2 regions of the Propionispora vibrioides genome follow, and region 1 is predicted to be linked to the other one. Evidence: riboswitches for the same ligand, from Rfam matches in the RefSeq annotation. Region 1 holds a riboswitch; the other holds the start of a gene.

What was found. Region 1 has a riboswitch for cobalamin ahead of BMW43_RS14715 (acyl-CoA dehydrogenase family protein). Riboswitches for the same ligand answer to the same signal wherever they lie in the genome.
Region 2: another riboswitch for cobalamin. It lies ahead of BMW43_RS13695 (TonB-dependent receptor); the one in region 1 lies ahead of BMW43_RS14715 (acyl-CoA dehydrogenase family protein).

The regions. Positions count from the first base shown of each region.
Region 1 is NZ_FODY01000020.1:21,578-29,453, forward strand. Features, by position in the region: gene BMW43_RS14705 (NAD(P)/FAD-dependent oxidoreductase) at 1-570, shown strand, start outside; gene BMW43_RS14710 (DUF1667 domain-containing protein) at 572-955, shown strand; cobalamin riboswitch at 1,499-1,682, shown strand; cobalamin riboswitch at 1,925-2,109, shown strand; cobalamin riboswitch at 2,352-2,535, shown strand; gene BMW43_RS14715 (acyl-CoA dehydrogenase family protein) at 2,746-3,888, shown strand; gene BMW43_RS14720 (electron transfer flavoprotein subunit beta/FixA family protein) at 3,933-4,754, shown strand; gene BMW43_RS14725 (electron transfer flavoprotein subunit alpha/FixB family protein) at 4,758-5,804, shown strand; gene BMW43_RS14730 (acyl-CoA dehydrogenase family protein) at 5,829-6,971, shown strand; gene BMW43_RS14735 (aldehyde dehydrogenase family protein) at 7,015-7,876, shown strand, end outside.
Region 2 is NZ_FODY01000018.1:2,020-9,895, forward strand. Features, by position in the region: gene BMW43_RS13675 (energy-coupling factor transporter transmembrane component T family protein) at 208-876, opposite strand; gene BMW43_RS13680 (energy-coupling factor ABC transporter ATP-binding protein) at 869-1,687, opposite strand; gene BMW43_RS13685 (energy-coupling factor ABC transporter ATP-binding protein) at 1,674-2,546, opposite strand; gene BMW43_RS13690 (tryptophan transporter) at 2,531-3,103, opposite strand; T-box leader at 3,198-3,469, opposite strand; cobalamin riboswitch at 3,619-3,801, shown strand; gene BMW43_RS13695 (TonB-dependent receptor) at 3,952-6,186, shown strand; gene BMW43_RS13700 (PepSY-associated TM helix domain-containing protein) at 6,208-7,545, shown strand; gene BMW43_RS13705 (hypothetical protein) at 7,670-7,876, opposite strand, start outside.

The DNA.
Region 1 (7,876 bases):
GTGGACGAAAATTTGCGACCGGTGGCAGGTACCGAATTTGACATAGCCTGTGACTGCCTGCTGCTGTCAGTCGGACTGATTCCGGAGAATGAGCTGTCGCAGCGGCTGGTGGACATGGACAAGGTGACCAGCGGTCCGGTGGTTGACCAGTACCGGCAAACCTCGGCACCGGGCTTCTTTGCGGCCGGTAATGTGGTGCATGTCCATGATCTGGTGGATTTTGTATCCGAGGAAGGTGCCATAGCCGGCCGGGCTGCTGCCCTGTATGCTCAGAACAGGTTACCTGTAGGTGAAATAACCGTTCAGCTAATTTCCGGCACCGGTATACGCACGGTGGTGCCGCAAAAACTCACCGTGTCGACAGAGCCTGCTCCGGCAAAGCTGTTTTTGCGGGTGAAACAACCGGCGCAAAAGGTTATTCTAGCGGTAGAAAGCAACGGTCAGACTCTACTTAGCCGCAAGTTGTCTGTTGTTAAACCGGGCGAAATGATCATGGTTGAAATTCCCGCCGCCAAGCTGGCCGGAATAGGACAGGAAATTATTATATCACTTAACCAGGGAGGCGAATGATATGAGTTATAAAGAAGAAAAACTGCATTGTATTGTTTGTCCGTTGAGCTGCAGCGGCAAAATTGTTTTTCAGCAAAATGAAATTACCGATATTAGCGGGTTTAGCTGCCCGCGTGGCATTCGTTATGCTCAGGAGGAAGTAACCGCACCGAAACGAACCCTGACTACCACGGTACGGGTGGAAGGTGGCGCGCTGCCTTTGCTGCCGGTTATTTCCCGTACTCCGCTGCCGAAGGAAGAAGTTTTGGCCTGTGCCCGCGCTTTGGCGGAAATTACCGTTACGGCGCCTGTTTTTGAAGGAGATATTATTACCGGTAATATACTAAATCTCGGCATTGATATTGTGGCCGCCAGAGATATTACGACGGCGGGAGCGCCGTTATAGGCGGAGTTTCATTGTAGAGCGATTGCGCTTTTTGTCCGGTATAGCATTGCTGCTGACAGGAAGAACGCCAAAACAGACTGGGGCCGTCGCACTAAGAGTAAGAGCCTTGTTCTTTGGTTCCCCGTTCGGCCTTTTCCGGAAACATACGTTCCGCAGGATGAAAAATTGCCGGCTTCCGTTAAGAAATCCGCGCTGTGCCCTTTGGGTATTTGTTTGAGCGAAGCGAGTTTACAGATTTTAGGAAGCCGGCAATTTTTCAAGTATGTTGGAGGACAGGCCTAGCCTTTTGGGTCCCTTTGTGGCAATGACAAAGGGACGACAAGCTGGTTTGCCACACCACAGGCTGTTATAAATAAATAAAAATCATGTTGTGACAGCCTCAGTCTATTTTTCGATCCGGAGCCGTGTTTTTGTATTGGAAAATTTCAGGGAAAAATATTGTATTCAATATTTACGCCGTGTATACATTATATACACAACAACTGATTTGACTTTTTTGCGGGTTCATGGTATTTTAAACAAGTAAGTTCGAAAAAGCACAATTGAATACGCAAAGAGGTAGGTGCCCTACGGGGCTTAATAGGGAAGTCCGGTGCAAGACCGGTGCGGTCCCGCCACTGTAATGAGGAGCGACTCCAAGGGAAAGGCCACTGGGATATTCATCCTGGGAAGGATTGGGGGAGCGATGACGCAGAGCCAGGAGAACTGCCTATCTGACAATCACCGGTTGACCTGCGAGCGACGGGGAGGCGATTACGACGGAAAGTCTATAGCCATAGGCTATTTTCAGATTGTCCTTTTTATGGATACCGAAAATAGTGCTGGGAAGATAGGTTTCTTTTGTGATCAACTTTTACGGCAGCAGGCCGGTTGATGGCAAAAGAAACCTATTTTTTATGGTAAGGAGAGATCGGTAAGCGAAAATCGGCACTGGGAATATGATTGAATGTTCCATAGTCCTATAAGAACCACATATGAAAAGAGGTAGGTGCCCTACGGGGCTTAATAGGGAAGTCCGGTGCAAGACCGGTGCGGTCCCGCCACTGTAATGAAGAGCGACTTCAAGAGGCAAGGCCACTGGGATATTCATCCTGGGAAGGATTGGGGGAGCGATGACGCAGAGCCAGGAGAACTGCCTATCTGACAATCACCGGTTGACCTGCGAGCGACGGGGAGGCGATTACGACGGAAAGTCTATAGCCATAGGCTATTTTCAGATTGTCCTTTTTATGGATACCGAAAATAGTGCTGGGAAGATAGGTTTCTTTTGTGATCAACTTTTACGGCAGCAGGCCGGTTGATGGCAAAAGAAACCTATTTTTTATGGTAAGGAGAGATCGGTAAGCGAAAATCGGCACTGGGAATATGATTGAATGTTCCATAGTCCTATAAGAACCACATATGAAAAGAGGTAGGTGCCCTACGGGGCTTAATAGGGAAGTCCGGTGCAAGACCGGTGCGGTCCCGCCACTGTAATGAGGAGCGACTCCAAGGGAAAGGCCACTGGGATATTCATCCTGGGAAGGATTGGGGGAGCGATGACGCAGAGCCAGGAGAACTGCCTATCTGACAATCACCGGTTGACCTGCGAGCGACGGGGAGGCGATTACGACGGAAAGTCTATGCCCATAGGCTAATTTCAGGCTGTCCTTTTTTAAGGATACCCGAAATAGTACGGTAAGATAGGTTTCCTTTGTGATCAACTTTTACGGCGGCAGGCCGGTTGATGGCAAAGGAAACCTATTTTTATTTGACTTAAGACAAAGATAAAAAGGAGAGAAGAGATACGCATGTTTACATTTACTGAAGAGCAGGAAATGCTTCGCCGTGCCGTACGCGAGTTTGTGGAAGCGGAAGTGGCTCCTAAAGCACAGGAATGGGATGAGCAGGATCATTGTCCGGCAGAACTGTTTCCCCTGCTGGGCGATATGGGGATAATCGGGATTTTTGTGCCGGAAGCGTATGGCGGCGTAGGCTTGGGCTACGTGGAGCGGGTTATCTGCCTGGAAGAACTGGCCCGCCACTGTGCCGGTCTGGCGATTACGGTGATGGCCCATCAACTGTGCATGGGCGGTGTCATGAACTATGGCACAGAAGAGCAAAAGCAAAAGTATTTGCCTGATCTGGCCAGGGGCAGAAAAATCGGGGCGCTGTCACTGACGGAAGCTACCGGCGGCTCTAATTTCATGGGACAGACGGCTAATGGGGAATGGAAAGACGGTCAGTGGGTGCTCAATGGCCGTAAGTGTTTTATCACCAATGCCCACCTTGCCGATCTTGACCTGTGGACGGTTGTTACCGGGAAAAATGCCAAAGGCCGGCCTGAACTGAGTGCCTTCCTGATTGACCGGGGAACGCCGGGGCATACGCCGGGAAGAGCCGAACACAAACTGGGCATGCGCTCGTCTAACACCGGTGATGTAAGCTGCGTCAATGTCCGGGTGGATGCTTCCCAAATGCTCGAGCAACGGGGCAAAGGTGCCAAAGTGGCACTGAGCACCATTCAGGAAGTAGGCCGTGCCGGCATGAGTGCTATTAATCTGGGGATTCTGCGTGGCTGCCTGGAGGAAGCGGTCCGGTTCTCCAATGAGCGGATTATCTATGGTAAGCCGCTGCACCACATGACCAATATCCAGTTTGCCCTGGCGGAAAACCGGCTGGATTATGAAACGGCCCGTTTGCTGACCTATCGGGCTGCGTCAATGAAGGACAAAGGCGTCCCTTGTTCCGCCGAGTTTGCCATGGCCAAATATGCGGCTACCGAAGGAGCAATCCGGGCGGCAAAACGGACGATTGATCTCATGGGCGGTTATGGCGTGATTAATGAATATCCCGTAGGGAGATATTTAAGAGACGCCCTGGCCGGTTCGACTGCCGGCGGGACTTCAGATGTTCTGAAAGTGGTCATTGCCGGTGAAACGGTGAAACAGTAGTTCCCTGGAAGCTTAATTTATATCAGGCATAAGGAGAGATTGTTATGGGACTAAACATAGCGGTGTGTATCAAATCGGTACCCGATCCGGCTTATTACGATAAGATCAGCATTGATCCTAAGACGAAAACTATTACCCGTAAAGGAATTCCGGCCATTATCAGCCCGGGAGATAAGCACGCTTTGGAAGCGGCTCTGCAGCTAAAGGATCAATATGGCGGTACAGTTACCGTCATTGGCATGGCGCCGCCGGAAGCGAAAAGGGAATTGTTCGAAGCACTGGCCATGGGGGCCGATGAAGCCGTGCTCTTAAGCGACCGGGCTTTTGCCGGTGCCGACACGTTGGCCACTTCGTACACTCTGGCTCAGGGGCTAAAAAGAAATGGCGACTTTGATCTGGTGCTGACCGGTACGGAAAGTGCCGATGGCGCCACCTCGCAGGTACCTGCTCAGTTGGCCGAGTGTCTGGGAATACCGCATTTGTGGAACGTGAAGGAGTTTGCCCTGACGGAGCAGCGCAAAATTCAGGCTAAAGTCAAACTGGAGGCGGCTACCGGCGAATACCTCATCACCTTGCCGGCGTTACTGGCCGTTTCACGGGAAGTCAATAAACCCCGTTATACCACCGCTTTTGGCATCGTCAAAGCCAAGGGGAAAAAATTGACCGTTATTGACAACCGGGAACTGCAGGCTGATGCGAAAAAAATCGGTCAGCAAGGTTCACCGACCTGGCCGGGCGATATTTTCATCGCTTCCCTGTCGCGCAAGGGCCAGGCCCTGACCGGCACGCCGGAAGAAATCGCGGCCAACCTGATCGAAAAAATACGTGCGGCCGGTATTACTCCGGTTGTTGCTAAGGAGGCGTAAGAAATGAAGCAGAGCTATAAGCGGGAAGATTACCGCGGCATATGGGTTATCGCCGAACAGGACGGTGACCGCATCAGCCGGGTGAGCTTGGAGCTGTTAACTAAGGCCAGAGAGTTAAAAGAGCAAGGAAAGCTTGCTGAACCGGTGACTGCCGTGCTGTTAGGAACTAACCTGGCGGACTTTCCGGCCAAGCTGGCGGAAGCCGGAGCGGAAGCTGTTATTTTAGTAGATCATGCCGCGCTGCGTTATTTCCGGAATGAAGCCTATGCGCTCATCATTAAAGAACTTGTGGAAGAAAGAAAACCGTCGGTGATTCTCATGGGCGCTACGGCAGCCGGTTCGGATCTGGCTCCTACGGTGGGAGCTAAATTGTGGACTGGGGTGGCTGCCCACTGCGTGGATTTGAAATTAAATGACCAAGGCAATCTGGTGGCTGTGGTACCGGCCTTTGGCGGCAAAGTACTGGGCGATATTTTATGTCCCGAACTCCGGCCGCAGATGGCAACTGTCCGTCCCGGCATTTTGGGCAAAGCGCTTTGTTTCCCTCATGACCACTATCAAGTGGAGCATCATGATCCTGCCGCTGCCTTGGTTAAGGACAAAGGGCTGGTACAAGCGATTGGTGTCAGCTATGAACCGGTGCAGGGCGTACCTTTGGAGGAAGCGGAAGTTGTGGTGGCCGGCGGCTTTGGCGCAGCCACCGAAGAAAACTGGCAGTTGGTTGAAACGCTGGCCGGCGTGCTGGGCGGCGCCGTGGGGTGCACCAGACCGCCCCTGGATGAAGGCTGGGCCAGAGACTATCAGATGATCGGCACCAGCGGCAAATCGGTGCGTCCCAAAGTGTATATCGGTGTGGGGATTTCCGGTGCCACCCATCATGTCTGCGGGATGAAAGATGCCGGGCTGATCATTTCTATCAATAAAGATGAGAAGGCTCCTATTTTTGAAGTATCCGACATTCGCGTTACCGCCGATGTGGCAACTATTTTACCGCTGGTCATTGAAGGACTGCAGAAAAATAGCCAGGATGAGGTCTGCCGTCTGGCATAAGGCCGGCTAAGGAGGGGAAAAGACGTGCAGTTTGAGCTGAGCAAGGAACAAGAAGCATGGCGCCGGTTGAGTCAGGAGTTTGCTGTGAAATATATTGCGCCTACCGTGCAGGAACGGGATGAGGCGGAGGAATTTTCCCGCTCGTTGTATGATGAGTTGGGACTGCTGGGGCTTACCGGGATTTGTTTCCCGGAAAAGTATGGCGGTCGCGGCGGCGATTGTCTCAGTTATATCCTGGCAGCGGAAGAGCTGGCCAAGGTGGATGACAGCCTGGCGGTGTCGCTTTCAGCTTCCGTTATGCTCTGTCAATGGCCGCTTTACCAATATGGCACGGAAGACCAAAAGGAACGGTATCTGAAACCGCTGGTGGAAGGAAGGCGGCTGGGGGCTTTTGCGCTGACCGAACCGCAGGCAGGTACTGATGCGGCCGGGCAGCAGACCACAGCCACCCGCCAGGGCGACGGCTACCGGCTGCGGGGCAATAAGATTTTCATTACCAATGGCGGTGAGGCGGAAACCTATGTCGTATTCGCCATGACCGATAAAAGCAAGGGAATCAAAGGAATCAGCGCTTTTATTCTGGAAAAGGGCATGCCTGGCTTTATCTTTGGTAAAACCGAGCGGAAGCTGGGCATCCGCAGTTCGGTGACCAGGGAATTGATTTTCCAGGATGTCTATGTACCCGGAGAGAATTTGCTGGGAGCCGAAGGGCAGGGCTTTAAGATCGCCATGACGACGCTGGATGGCGGACGCATCAGCGTGGCGGCTCAGGCTCTGGGGATTGCCCAGGCCGCGCTGGATTATGCGCTGGCCTATGCCAAGCAAAGAGAGCAGTTTGGCAAACCGGTCGTTGCCAATCAGGGAATTTCCTTCTTATTGGCCGATATGGCGACAAGAGTGGAGGCGGCGCGGCTGCTTACTTATCAGGCGGCGGCCGCCAGAGACTTGGGGAAGTCCTGCGCCAAGGAGGCGGCGATGGCTAAGCTGTTTGCCTCCGATATTGCTATGGCGGTAGCTACCGATGCAGTGCAGATTTTTGGCGGCTATGGCTATCGGCGGGAATTTCCGGTGGAACGTCTGCTGCGCGATGCCAAAATCACCCAGATATTTGAGGGAACCAACCAGGTGCAGCGAATGGTTATTGCCGGTGCATTGCTGAAAGATTGAAAGTACGACTTAATTATAAAACATACGTAAGGAGAGGATTTAAATGGAAGGAACTATAGACATTTTGATGGCGAAGGCCAAGGCGGCGCAGAGCGCCATTGAGGATTACACGCAGGAAGAGATCGATCAATTGGTAAGGGTCATTGGCCAGGTGGTCTATGACAATGCCGAAATGCTGGCGAGAGAGGCGGTAGATGAAACCGGTATGGGTGTCTATGAAGACAAAGTAGCCAAATGCCGGGGTAAATCGCAAACTATCTGGCACAACCTGAAGGATAAGAAATCAGTAGGCATTATTAAAGAGGAACCGGAAAAAGGTTTGCTTTATGTGGCGAAGCCTAAAGGCGTTATTGCTGCGATTACTCCAACCACCAACCCGGTTGTTACGCCTATGTGCAATGCCATGTTTGCCTTAAAGGGCCGGAATGTTATCATCGTGGCACCCCATCCCCGCTCGAAAAAATGTTCCGCTCATACGGTGAATTTAATGCGGAACGAGCTGAAAAAACTGGGTGCTCCGGAAGATTTGATCCAGGTGATTGAGGAGCCGACGATGGAGTTGACCCAGGAATTAATGAAGGCTGCCGACGTAGTGGTTGCTACCGGCGGTATGGGTCTGGTCAAAGCTGCTTATGCCAGCGGTAAACCGGCCTACGGCGTGGGCGCCGGCAATGTGCAGGTTATCGTCGATCGCGGTTATGATTATGATCAGGCGGCTAAGGATATTATTGCGGGCCGTAAATTTGACAATGGGATTATTTGCTCCGGCGAACAATGCATTATTGCGCCGAAGGAAGATCATGTAGCTGTCATGGCCGCTTTTGAACGCAACGGCGCTTACTATATTCAGGATGAATCCACCGTTGATAAGTTTAGAAAAATCATGTTCCCCGAAGGAAAAATCA
Region 2 (7,876 bases), on a different contig from region 1:
ATAGTTGAAAACACGCCCTTCCTCCATCTTACCATATTCCGCTAGGCAAGCGCAAAAAGAGACAGGATTCCCCCTCAAAACAAATAAAAACCGCCCGTCTTCCGACGAACGGTTCCTTTCCTTTATTTCCCTTGCCAACTTCGCTAAAACACTATCTTGGAGTGGCAGAAGCCGTGGGGTCCGGCATTTGGTTTTATCCGCACTGGCTTATAGCTTATAAAAAACACCGGCCGTAACAACCAGCATCACACCTAAGGCCGCATAATCGGCCGTCCTTAGCGCAACCCTCGCACTAACACTGCGCCGGCAGCTGCCAAAGCCTCTCAGTTCCATACTGAGCGCCATCGTTTCCGACCGGCTAATAGCCCGCAGCACCAACGGTTTAACGATGGCCAGATAATTGATCAACCGCTTGACCGGATTTCCCCTGGTGCTGTACCCCCGGCAAGCCTGCGCCTCTTGAATGGTCTGGCTTTCGCTGAGAAAATCCGGCACAAACCGCAAGGCCGAGGTAAACATGAACGCGTATTCATAGGGAATGCGGCACTGAGCGACCAGCGCGGCCGTAAGATCCTGTACCCGGGTCGTAGCCAGCACCAAAATAAACACCATGGCCATGGCCTGCATTTTAAGCCCGGTGACGATAGCCAGCCGCACATCCCGGACAAACACATACTGTAAGATAAACAAGAAGACGGCAAACAGCCCCAACAGGGCAACCGCCTTGTAGGTTTTGGCTTCCACCCTACCGGCCAGCAGCAATGCCAGTTGTACGGCCACCAACAGCAGTAAGGCAAACGGTGAAGCCAGCGCTACCGCCCAGACGGATACCAGCATAGTAAAAATAATTTTGGTCAAAGGCGCCAGGTTACCCATCCAAGCCACCTCTTTCCCGCATTTTTAAAGCGTTCACCAACTCATCCGTTGCCGTAGCCAAACCGATTCCGTACGGTGCAAGCTGCCGGGAAATATACACCGGCGCCGGCGGCGTCAGTCCCCACTCCGCCACCATAGGCTGCTGAAACAGCTCCGCCGTCGCGCCGTCATACACCTTGCCGCCGGCCATGACAATGGTTCTGGGCACCCGCTCCGCCAAAAGGTTCATATCATGGGTAATCAGCAAGATAGCCAGGCCTGCCTGCTGAAGTTGCTCCAGCATATCCATAAAAGCCGCCTTATCCCGCGCGTCCTGTCCGCTGGTCGGCTCATCGAGAATCAAAAGCCGCGGCTCCATAGCCAGCGCCGAAGCCACCGCCAGGCATTGTTTCTGCCCTTTGGAAAGCGCCGCCGGATAGGCTTTTTCCTGACCAGCAAGCCCTACCCGCAGCAGCGCCGCCCCGGCCCGGCCCAGTGCTTCCTGTCCGGAGAAGCCCAGTTGCAAAGGTCCATAGGCCGCTTCCGCCAACACCGTATCATGGAACATTTGCCGCGCCGGATTTTGAAACACATATCCCGCATGACGGGCCATGTCGGCAGGTGTATAAGGCCTTGTACTGCTGCCGTCAAAAGTAATCTCCCCCTGGCTTGGTTTGATCAGCGACATAATCAGGCGGGTCAGCGTGGTTTTGCCGCTGCCGTTCCGGCCGACTACCGCGACATATTCACCGGCACCGATAGTCAGCGACACATCGTCCACGGCCGGGCTCTGTTTGGGATAGGCAAAACTGACACGATTACATACAAGCACGTTTCCCGGCCTCCTGACTGTCCAGATTGTCGCGCAGTTCCCGCACGGCATCCTCGTCTGTTTTCCAATCGCTCCAGCAGACATATTTGGTTTCCAAACTCAGTTTTATCTGCCATAACGGCGGCAGACAGCAGGCGTACCGGCTGTGGCTGCCTATATAACGCAGCACCTCAGCCGGTTTCCCCTCCTGTTCGACTTTGCCGTTACCCAGCAAAATAAACTGGGATGCATACGGCAATACCTGCGCCAGGTCATGCTCCACCACCAGAATAGTCAGCCCTTGTTCCCGGTTCAGCCGGTGCAAGAGCCGGTATAAACCGGCCGTTCCTTCCGGGTCCAGCGCGGAAGCCGGTTCATCCAGCACCAGAATTTGCGGTTTAGTGGCCAGCACCGAGGCAATGGCCAGCCGCTGCTTTTGTCCGCCGGATAAATCCGCTGTCCGCCGGCTTTCCTGCCCGGTCAGCCCTACCAGAACCAGTGCCTCTTTCACCCTTACGGCAATATCCGCCTGTTTCATCCCGCGGTTCTCCAGAGCAAAGGCGACTTCCTCCTCGACCGTCAAGGCCACCAGCTGGCTTTCATAATCCTGCATAACCAGCCCCACCTTTTCGGCAATCTCGCAAATCCCCAAATCGGTGGTCTTATCCTGTCCGAGCCTTACCTGTCCCGCCATAGCGCCCCCATAGTAGAGCGGTACGGCTCCGGCCACTGCCAGGCACAGCGTCGTTTTGCCGCTGCCGTTAAAGCCGGTCAGTACCGCAAAATCCCCCGGGGCAATACGGAGCGACACATTCTCCAAGGATTGTTTAGCAGCCTTGGGATACAGATAACTCAGACCGTCAATTACGATTTCGGACATGACGCGCCTCCCTTGGCCTCGAACAGCCGTTGCGCCGGGAAATACAGCAGTTGTGTGATTAACGTATTGATGGCGGCCGTCACAAATACCACCGGCAGCATACCATACAGATAGGCCTCCAGCGGCAGCGACAGCACCACCTTCAAAATGCCGGTAAACACCAGCCCGCTCGTTACGGTGCTCAAGAAGCCGGTTACAGCCGGCCGGATGTTTAACGAACCAAGTTTGCGTTCAGCCAAGGCACTGACCAGCAGGGTGCAAACGACGGCTCCCGCCAGTTCGCTGACCAGATTTCCGTAAGGAAAGGCCGACTTGGAAAAAGGAATATTAACCGCACCGGCTACCAGCCCGATGCCGATCGCCTGCCCCAGGTTAGGGCGGATCAGGTTTATCGCAATGCAGTACATGGCAATGGTCCAGTTGGGAGTCACCCCGGCAATACCCGGTGTAACCATCTTCAAAATGGCGCCAATAGCCAATAGCAGTGAAGTGACAGCCACCCAGCGATACTTTCCTCCCTTGGCCTCATAATGGATAAGTTCCGGTTTCTGTTCCATTTCCCATTCCCCCTTCGATGTATTGTCCGGCCCGGCCGGTTAACAGTAACAGTTTGCCATAAAGAAAAAACAAAAAACCCCTCATCACTACGACTGTAGGGACGAGAGGTTGTGCTAACTCACGCGGTACCACCCTGATTGGCCATATAACTATAGCCCGCTCACGCTAAGATACGAGACAACACTGTCTGATATCCTCTTTCCTGCTATAACGGCGAAAGACTCCGGCAGCGCCTACCCCAGCCTGGCTGGATCGGGCTGCACCTCACAGGTCCATTCGACATACCGAACAGTGCCAAACTCTCACTACCATTGGCTCGCTGCAACCTTCGCATTATGTGTACTCTTCCTGATCATAGGCGATCAACATATGTGTTTTCATACAGTATACGCTGTTTACAAGAGAAATGTCAATAGCCGTTGCCCTCCCTTAGAGTATGCATTTTTTGTCGAACCAGGCATTGACAACAGGAAAAACAACTGATACGATAACCCATAGTGAATAGCCAAAAATTTCATATCGTATTGAAACAGGTGTCCGAAAGGACTTAATAGGGAAGTCTGATGTAAAGTCAGCGCGGTCCCGCCACTGTATCAGGGAGCAAATTCGCAATTATGTCACTGGGGCGACAGCCTTGGGAAGGCGCGAAGGAGCAATGAACTGGAGCCAGGAGAACTGCCTGTTTAGCAATCACCGTTTGACCTGCGAGCGATGGGAAGGGGATTTACTTATTGTGAATATGAACAATGAGCTTTTCTTTGCGTGGGAAAAGCTCATTTTTATTTGCTTCCGGTCAAAGGTATGTTTGCTTTTATTTCAAAATTAACAGAGGAATGGGAGAGAACAGATGAATTTTACTACAAAAAGATTCGGAATTATGCTGCTGACCTGTATGACAATAGCCACATCGGTGCAAGCAGCTCCTTCGGAGGCAACTTCGGCGGAACCGGTGGCAACCGAAAGCAGCCAGGAGGCGGCAGAACAAACGGCAACAACAGCATCAGACCAAGTTCCGGAATATACCTTTGACGACTTTATCGTTACAGCAACCAGAGTCGCCGAAAGACTCAAAAATGTGCCGGCCAATGTGACGGTCATCACTGCGGAAGATTTAAAGAAGCGCAATGTTTTTAGTTTACGGGAAGCTTTGCAAAATGAAGTCGGCCTGTATGTAAAACCTACGGCAGAAACAAAGGATGCCTTGTCGATACGCGGCTTCAGCAGCGGCAATATTCTTGTCCTGTACAACGGCCAACAGATAAATACCTCTTTTGACAGCAGTGTAGCCTGGGATTCTTTCCCCATCAGCGACGTGGAAAGAATTGAAATTGTCCGGGGAGCCGGCTCCTCGCTCTACGGCGGCCATGCGGTTGCCGGCGTTATCAATATTATCACCAAAAAACCGAATCCGGCCACTGGTGAAGTAAAGACCGATCTGACCCTGTCAACAGGCAGCAACAATACCTGGCAGCGGGGAATTAGAATTGGCGGCAGCGCCAACGATAAGCTTTCCTTCAGCACCGGTTATGAAAAACGCTCCACCGACGGCTATGCCGGCTATTATTCCACGGCCAGCGGCAGCGCCTCAGGTACGGCTTCTGCAAGCGTAACACTGCCCAAGCTTAGTAACGGCAGCTACATAATTGGCGGCCGCGGCGAAAAAAGCAAACTCAGTGAGAATTACTTTATCGACCTGAATTACATACTGGATACAAGTAAAACAATCTCCTACTCATATATGCATAATAACTACCAGTATTCCTACAACAATCCCTTCACCTACGCTTATGATAGCAACGGCAATCCCATCTTCGGCGGCACCGTCTTAACCCAGGACAATACATATGTGACCTTGAAACCTTCCGCTTATCTGGGATATGTTGGTGAAAGAGATCAGGATCTTCACAGACTCAAATACGAAGATACAGAAAATAAGATCACTGTCGGGCTGGGTCTGTCCGATGTGACAAAAGAAGGTTACAGTTCTGCCAGTTCTTCCGCCAACTCAATCAACTGGACAGGCAGCGGCACCCTGGCGCTGTATCCCAGCAAAAATTATAATCTGGATGCCCAAAAAACCTGGGATTTCAGCCGCCATACCATCGTCTCCGGCTTTAGTTGGATAAAGGAAAAAATGACTTACAGTTCCTACGAGCTGAGTCACTGGCGCGACTGGAGCACAACGGGGGCTTTAACCACCCAAAGCGAAGGTTCCACCAACTCCTGGGCTATTTTCACCCAGGATGAATATGCCGTATCCGACCGCTGGACCATGTATACCGGGCTTCGCCTGGATCAGTACAATAAAGAAGGCGGCTACTGCATAGTCAGCAGTACCAGACAGGATTATCCCTCCGCCGAATTTACCGAACTGAGCCCAAAAATAGCTTTTTCATATGCTCAAAATGATCGGACCAAATATTACGCCAGTTACGGTCACTCCTTCAATCCCCCGACAATCTATAAGTTATACCGCCGAGCCGGAACTTCCATGAGTTCCATACAAGCCAATCCCGATCTAAAGCCGGAGACCTCAAACACCTTTGAAATCGGCATGAAGCAACAAATGGACCAGAAAACCTCACTGGGCGTTACTGTGTTCCGGGTTAAAACTGAAGACAAAATTGCTAAGGCAACCAAAAATTCGGTTACCGCTTACTACAATATGGACAGCGGTATGGCTAAAGGCATTGAATTTGAACTGAAGAGCAAGATGACCCCAACCTGGTCCTCCTATCTTAACTATACCTTTGAAAGCGGTGAAAATACATCCAGCGGCCAAACAACCCGCAACTGGGATATTCCCAAGCATTTACTGCATGCCGGTGTGGAATATAGCAAAAACAAAATAAACTGGTTAACCGATGTACAATATGTCAGTGAACGGCAAAGCCCGGATCTGTCTACCGGCGAATATACTTCCGAAGATGCTTTCTTTGTGGTAAATACCTCGCTGAATTACAAAGTGAATGACCAGTCTACCCTGCAATTTGGTATTCAGAATCTGTTCAACCGCAAATTTTACGCTTCGGAAGCAACCAGCGGCAGAACCTATAGTCTAAGCATGAATTATTCGCTCTAACCGCATCGGAGATATGAGTTTATGAAATATGTTTACAGCATCCACCGCTGGGGCAGTCTGCTCTGCGCCTTCTTTTTCCTAATGCTTTGTCTGACAGGGCTGCCACTTTTATTCAAGGAAGAAATTAGCGAGTGGAATCAACTGCAGCCACCGGAAAAGCCGCAGTCCCTAAGCTATGGCACACTTTGGCAAGGACTGGAGCAAGGCATTCAGACAATACACTCAGCGTACCCGGAAAAAAGAATCAAGGCTGTTTCCGCTAAGGCAGACAGGGGTGATCTTCTCTTTCGTCTGCAAGACTTGAATAATAACTCGCACCTGTCGGCCTCCGGAGCAGAAACGGAACAGCAGGTTGCCTACCAGGTAGGGACACAGATGCTAACCGATCAAAGCGGCATCGCGCTTAAATATCCTGCCCTTCAGGCTTTCCTGCAGTTTATGAGCACATTACACGTACGCCTGGGCTTAGGTAAAGGAGGTATGCTATTTTTAGGCTGCTTCTGCCTCTTAAGCTGTCTTTCCCTGATATCAGGATTTTGGCTTTATGCCCCGCTGATAAAAAAACTTCCGGCGGGAATGATCAGACGCCATTCCCGCCGCACGCTCTGGTCCGACTGGCATAAATTCACAGGGCTAGCCGCCGGGATGTGGGCTCTGGTATTATGCCTGAGCGGGGTGATGATCGTCCTATTTTCCCTGGGGTACAGCTCCTACCTCATGGCGGCACGCAGTGAAGCAGCACAGCAGCTGCCGGCTTACCGTCAAAACCAGATAACAGTGCCACCCTGGACAGCACTGCAGACAGCCAACCAGGCCTTAGACAATGAAGTCGTTATCTTTCTCAAAATGCCGGAACCAAAGAGCAATCTATATACCCTCTATATCAAGCCGCTAGCGGCAGGGCCTGACGACTTTATGGGACAACCCCTGTTTGTTGCTGCGTCTGCCGGCGAAAAAAGCGGCCCTGCGGCCTGTTTTCGCAAGCCGCTTCCCTGGTATTTGCCGGTTACCGCCGTGTTTGTCAATTTGCATACTCACAATCACGCTTTACTAGTGACGAAAATCATTTGGTCAGTTTATATTCTCATTACCATGGCTATGATTATCTCCGGCATCTATGTCTGGCTGACCCGTTGGAAAAATACCGTCTATCGGCAGGAAAACCCCACCGCACCACCTAACCTGCTAAAATCCGGTTGGGTTCTCCTGTCCATGTTCGGCCTTCTCCCTTTGGGAGGACTCGTTATATCGCTATACGGCGGCTATTTTGAAATGGCCGGCACCCTGGCTCTGTTTCTGCCACTGTTACTTTTTGCCATGGTGTGGTATAAGAACAAAATCAATGCTGACTCTCCATAAGTTTATTACAAACAAATTGCTGCCTTACTGCGGCATAACAAAACTCTCATCCCTACGGAATGAGAGTCTTTGTTATGCCTGCCTGTTAATCGAGACCGCAAGCAGGCCTTTTAATTGTCATTGTCTACAAATAGGTCATAACTTTTTGGTTGGCATCATCCATTGCCTGATTCAGCGCCTTGGTGATCGGATCTTTAAAACCGGTATAACCAAGCACCGCTTTATTTTCAGACAACCCAGTCACCTGGAAGGAAGTAACTTTATCTTGCCCGGCATTATAGAATTTATAGCGCAGCTTTGTCTTGGTCACCACTTTATTCTGAAAGTAACT